Regions from separate parts of the Enterococcus bulliens genome, predicted to be linked through region 2. Evidence: riboswitches for the same ligand, from Rfam matches in the RefSeq annotation. Region 2 holds a riboswitch; the other holds the start of a gene.
What was found. Region 2 has a riboswitch for thiamine pyrophosphate ahead of thiT (energy-coupled thiamine transporter ThiT). Riboswitches for the same ligand answer to the same signal wherever they lie in the genome.
Positions count from the first base shown of each region.

Region 1: linked by a shared signal. The riboswitch ahead of ACWOEC_RS06465 (TenA family protein) and the one ahead of thiT (energy-coupled thiamine transporter ThiT) in region 2 are both predicted to bind thiamine pyrophosphate.

Region 1 is NZ_JBSMXK010000010.1:4,197-7,337, forward strand. It holds gene thiD (bifunctional hydroxymethylpyrimidine kinase/phosphomethylpyrimidine kinase) at 1-571, opposite strand, end outside; gene thiM (hydroxyethylthiazole kinase) at 564-1,313, opposite strand; gene ACWOEC_RS06465 (TenA family protein) at 1,310-1,945, opposite strand; TPP riboswitch at 1,966-2,062, opposite strand; TPP riboswitch at 2,126-2,223, opposite strand; gene ytpR (YtpR family tRNA-binding protein) at 2,268-2,879, opposite strand; gene ACWOEC_RS06475 (RNA-guided endonuclease TnpB family protein) at 3,109-3,141, opposite strand, start outside.
Region 2 is NZ_JBSMXK010000016.1:26,217-29,357, forward strand. It holds gene ACWOEC_RS08840 (polyprenyl synthetase family protein) at 1-667, shown strand, start outside; gene thiT (energy-coupled thiamine transporter ThiT) at 728-1,243, opposite strand; TPP riboswitch at 1,324-1,426, opposite strand; gene ACWOEC_RS08850 (serine hydrolase) at 1,478-2,527, opposite strand; gene ACWOEC_RS08855 (DNA-3-methyladenine glycosylase I) at 2,524-3,045, opposite strand.

The sequences.
Region 1 (3,141 bases), on a different contig from region 2:
CATGTACTGAAAACACGATATCGATTGCTTGTTTTCCGATTGCATGCCCGCCTTTCATGACGACTGTTTCGACACCTAACTGGAGTATTTTTTCTGCTGCTTGTTGTAGACTCCGATCATCAGTAATCTGGATTCCAGTAATGATCTCAGCTTCTGGCAAATTCGGAGTACAAATCGTTGCAAGTGGTAAGAGCTTCGTTTTTAAAGCTTCGATTGCTTCTAATTGTAATAAACTTGCTCCACCTTTAGCGACCATCACAGGATCCACTACGATCGGTACTTCTTTGGCTTCTAGCTTACTGGCTACAAGTTCAATGATTGTTTCATCAAACAACATCCCTATTTTATAAGCTTTGATCAAAAAGTCTGTTTGGATCGCATCTAACTGCGCTGCAATAATCGCAGGACTTGAAGCTTCAATTTGTTCGACACCTAATGTATTTTGCGCGGTTACAGCCGTGAGGACCGACGTGCCATATACGCCTGCTTCTTGAAACGTTTTGAGATCCGCTTGAATCCCTGCACCACCACCACTATCAGACCCAGCTATCGTACAAGCACATTTAATCATGTTCCACCTCCGCACGAATCGCTAGACCATTGATGATCTGGATCATTCCACTGCCTAAGTTTTTGATTGAAGTCACAATCGCTTTGTACTCTTCACAAATCGTTGCACACGTGCTTAATGCTTCTTTTTTATCAATACTTGCAATTCCAGCAGCTAGTAAAGCACTCAGCAAACAACCTGTTCCCGTAATCCGTGTGATAAGTGTATTCCCGCCTTTGATCAATTGGACTATATCGCCATCGGTCACCAAGTCACTAGCTCCCGTTACGACTACAATGCACCCATACTGCCTAGCTACTCGTTTTGCAATCACTTCACAATCAAATTCTCCTTGACCACTATCGACACCCTTTGTCAGCCAAGGTTCACGCGCAATCGTCGCAAGTTCGCCTTGATTGCATCGTAGTACACTGATTTGAGTATTTCTCAATAGGTCTTCGACAAAAGTAAAACGAAATGAACTAGCACCGATACCAACTGGATCTAATACGACTGGGATTAGCTTTTGATTGGCCGTTTTGACGGCAAGTTTCATCGCTATTCTTGTTTGAGCTGTCATCGTCCCGATATTGATCAATACGCCTTGTGCCAAGCTCGTGATCTCAGGCACTTCTAATGGTTCATCGGTCATGATCGGTGAGGCATTTACTGCGAGTAAGGCATTGGCAGTTTGCGTCATAACGACTTGATTGGTTAAACAGTGGATCAAGGGGGTGGCAGCAAAAATTGCTTGAAGACTCATACGGTCACCTCCTGATGTAACGGCATCGCAAAGAATAATACTTCATCGATCATACTTTGCGTAAAATATGGGACACAACTTTCAAGCGTACATTGCTCGAGCTGACAAAAGTCTGCCAATCGTGCTTCTTGTAGCTGTTGGATTTGTTTAGCTTCTGTCGTCTGATATAACGAAAACCATTCACGATACAAAGGTTCTTGAATCGTATCTAATCTAACGTCTTGTGCAAGCTGTTGATAAATAAATGGACAGGCTAATAACGACGCATAGATATACGCATGATTGTTAGTAGCTAAACTAGCGTATAAATGCTCGATATAGCGTGTCGTAATCGAATCCGAAACGTAGTCTACTTGGGGGAGTTCACTTAACGCACGTCTTTGGAATATTTCTTCTTTTTCTTTCACTTCTAAGATCATATCATCGATAAAGCCATGATATTTTTTGGGTAATGATCGTTGCCATTTTTGTAAACAAATAACGTAATGCTTGAGGTACTCTTGATCTTGCCGTAAATAATATGCAAAGCTAACTTTTTGTAAAGTCGATTCCTTTACTTGTGTGACAAATGGATGTGTCAAACACATCTGGTAAGGTGTTTGGGCATCTGATACTGCCAATGAATAAAACATGTTTTTCCTCCTTGATTTGGAAGACGCAAGCAATTACTCCCTACGCCAGTCTTAACTGCCAGGTTCTAAGGGTCAGGTTTTAACCTTCTCAACTAAATAGTCCCCCCGTAATAAAAAAATTGCGAAAAAAAAGCTCTCCATCAATAAATGGAGAGCGCAAAGTTTACTCAAATAAGGTGAGTGATCCAAACTTCTGCTCCCTACGTCAGTGTTAACTGTCAGGTTCTAAGGGTCAGGTTTTAACCTTCTCAACTATAAAAGTCCCCCCGCAATGATTTTACTAATGTCTACCTTACTATAGTCACTCTAAAAACACAAGTCGCTATTGACCGACTGGGAATGCTTCACCTACAACAGCATCTTGTGGTAACTCTAAGATTCCACGTTTTTTCGGTGCGTCTTTTAGGTGTAATTCTTTAGCAGAACATACCATCCCAAAGCTTTCAACACCACGTAATTCACCAGGCCAGATCAATAGGCCATCAGGCATCATCGCACCTGGTTTAGCGACAACGACTTTTAATCCTTGACGAATGTTGGGTGCACCACAAACGATTTGTAATTCCTTGTTGTTATCGATCTCAATTTTAGTAATCGATAAATGATCACTATCTTCATGAGGTACGCATTCTTTTACAAATCCCACGACAAATTTCGGTTCGTGATCAGGTGTTAATTGTTCTGTGAATCCTTCTTCTTGTAACCAAGTATTTAAGACAGTCACTTGATCGTCTGTTAAATAGACTTGACCACGCTCATCGATCGTTAATTTTTCTGAAATGTTAAAGAAATTCCAGCCGATGATTCGTCCATCTTCGGTTGTTAATTTTGCGATATCACCTTTACGTTCTGTTTGTTGTTCCATGCCCTTATCGTCTTCTAAAATCGTTAATAATGTATCGCTGACATGTTCTTTATTGTATGCAAAAATCATTTTCGTTCCTCCTAAAATCTATTCTTCGTTTCATATCTTACCAAACTTTTACTTTGAATTCTCGTTTGATGCTAATTTTTTAATGTGAACTACTCATTGCTAAAGCAACAGAGCTTTTGGGAACAGAGCATACTTGATATTTAACTTTCTAAACAACAGCGGTGTCTCCTATTAACCATGGCATACTACATTGTTGATTGCAGGATGTCCCATACCAGTGCCTTTAACGTTAGGCAAACGCTTTGTTTAAGATGTTGATACT
Region 2 (3,141 bases):
GCACTATGGTAAAGACGTAGCTGTCTATACTGGGGATTTACTATTTACTTTATTTTTTGAGTTACTGATCGATACGATGAACGGCTCACCATTTATGCAAACCAACGCTCAAGCAATGAAACAATTGCTACTAGGTGAACTTGATCAAATGAACAACCGCTTTAAAGAAAATGAAACGATCGAAGATTATGTTCAAAGCGTCGATGGTAAAACGGCGGAATTATTTTGGTTAGCTTGCTTAGAAGGGGCTCATTTTGGGCAAACTTCACAAGAAATCGAAAAATTAGCTGGTGAGATCGGCCGCAATATCGGGATCGCATTCCAAGTTTATGATGATATCTTAGACTACACGGCTGATGAAGAAGTCTTACAAAAACCGGTTTTAGAAGATTTAGCGCAAGGTGTCTACACTGTGCCGCTACTGTTAGCAAAATCAGAGCACGCAGAAGCATTTAAACCTTTGTTAGACAAAAAGGAACAACTGACACCAGAAGATGCCAAACAAGTAGCCAAACTTGTTCATCACTATGATGGTGTAGAAAAAGCCAAAGCCTTTGCTAGAGATTATACTGAGCGAGCATTAAACGGTATTCAACAATTACCACAAGGTCCTGCTCGTGACCAAATCGAAAAACTAACCCGACAATTACTTGAACGTAATTATTAATTGTCCATTATCTTTACCTTTGTGAAAAAATGAACCGAGAGCGATCGCTCTCGGTTCATTTTATTTTGGCTGAAAAATATGACTAATCTTTAATAAAATCAATACGGCAATCATCGTAACCAGTGCTGTTGCTAGTCCACTGGCACCATTCATTACAAGTGAGAAGAGCCACGGCTTCATTCCCCAAAGAGCATAAGCTCCCCAAAAGATCCAACCCGCGATAAAATGAAAAATGTAACGTACAAATGTGCCTAAAAACACACCTTGAATTGCGGCGATCGTTACTTGATGACGGTTATCTCGTGTTAAGCCATTTTGCAGTTTAACTGCATATATCCCGGCTAATCCCAGACAAGCATCTGCTATTGGGTATTCTAGTACGACTTGAACCGGTGTTAAGAAATAAGCTATCCCTGTTACAAAATGCAATAATCCCCAAACAAGTCCTGCCGCCATTCCTGCTTTGACTCCACGTCTCAAAGCAAATACGATCAGTGGGATCTGACCTAAAGATATTGAAAAACTACTGCCGATATTTAGTGGAATAAAAGACAACACGATTCCCAGTGCTGCCATGATCGTTCCTTCCACCCATATCCGATTTTTTTGTTGCAAAAAAAGTCCTCCTTTGTCTGAATCCACAAAGGAGGACACATTTATGTCACTCTCACAATCCCTACGTTCGCATGATCGAAACAGGTTCAGAGGGTTTAGAGCACTGCTCATTCTCAGCCCAGATGGACTCCCCTTTGTGAATCATTCAATTTTTTTGTTCCTAGATAGCATAACATAATGATAAAAAAGCGCAAGTTATTTTGAATTCAACACGTTATTACTTGCTGCGGCCAGACTTGCTAATAAGTTTTCACCCGATTCCATTGTATCGTTATCCGCAGATAGGATCGCCACCAAATACGGTGTATCATTACTTGGGACTTGTCCGATACTATTGACGATCCACGTTTCACTACCATCTTCTTTTTCATCATTTAACCAGCCATTTTTTAAGGCAACATTCTCAGAAAGTGTGCCGATCCCAAAACGTTGCTCATCAGAAACATTTCGCATCAACTCTTGGATCTGAGCTTGTTCGTCTTTTGTTAAATAATCAGAAGTCTCAAAAACAGTCCGTAACAACTTGATTTGATCACTTGCTGTCGTTTGAGTCAATCCCCAACTCTCTTCATCGACTTTCGTATCGTTCATATTCAAGGTATCAAACATAGCTTGTAACGCAGTTAAACCACCTGCTTTTTCATCTAATAAATAGGTTGTATCCTCGTTGTCGCTATCTTCGATCATTGAACGTAAAGGCTCTAAGTCATCTTCATCAAGGGTCTCCCCATTTTCACGGATCGTATGCAATAAAAGGGTCGCGACAGCTACTTTGACGATACTTGCGGTATAAAAATGCTCGTTACTATTTTGATCAGTAATCAATTGACCATCTGCCCAAATCGCGATACTTACTGGATTTTTTTGTTCGGTTAAAATTGGTTGCCAAGCATTTTTCAAACGCGTCTCTAGCGTGTCCGTCGTTTTTGCCAATTCGTTTTCTTGCTTAGTATCAGTCGCTTTTTTCGTCGTTTGAAATAAACGATGAACCGCTACGACTTTAGGAATATGTAGTTGGCTAACGACTAGTGTCGCACTCAACCAAAAACACATCGTCAATACTAAATAGAGCGACAAACGGTTACGAAAATGATATTTTTTAGCGAGCACTGTTTGAACGACTAAAAGCACTAGCGCTAAAATCAATAAAAAACTAATAAACCAATAGGAGATCATCAGATATACTACTAAAAGACCGATGATACTAATCCCAGTCCATTTTAAATACTTGTTAATACAGGTCATACCTCTCTAAATGCACACTGTTTTTCATGATCATTGACCATTCCTACAGCTTGCATGAACGAGTAGCTCGTTGTGGGTCCAACAAATTTAAAGCCTCGTTTTTTTAATTCCTTACTCAAAAAAAGCGCCGTCTCTTTAGGGTCGGGCATATAGACCGTAAATGTTGCAAAATAAGTCGCCAAATCACCAAATGTTACTTGTAATTCTTGTGCGGCTTGTGCGTTTGCAATTACGGCTTCGATTTTTTTACGGTGACGTATGATCCCTTGATTTTCCATCAGTTCATCGACTTTTTCAGGGGTGAGTTGTGCGATTTCTGGAATCGACCAGTTCGCAAATGCTGCGGTAAAATTAGCCCGTTTTTTTAGGATCGTTGACCAACTTAGGCCAGACTGCATCAATTCAAGAGTCAGTGCTTCAAACAATGCTTCATCTGTTTGATGGACTTTTCCCCATTCTGTATCATGGTAAGCTTGTTCGATTGGATCCTCTTTTACCCATTGACAACGATAGACCATGGTAACTCCTCCTTATAGCTCAGATACTCTCTTGATTATAGCAAGTTTCTATGAAAAAATCGTGACGAAAGCTTTAGAAAAACATGACAAAAAAAC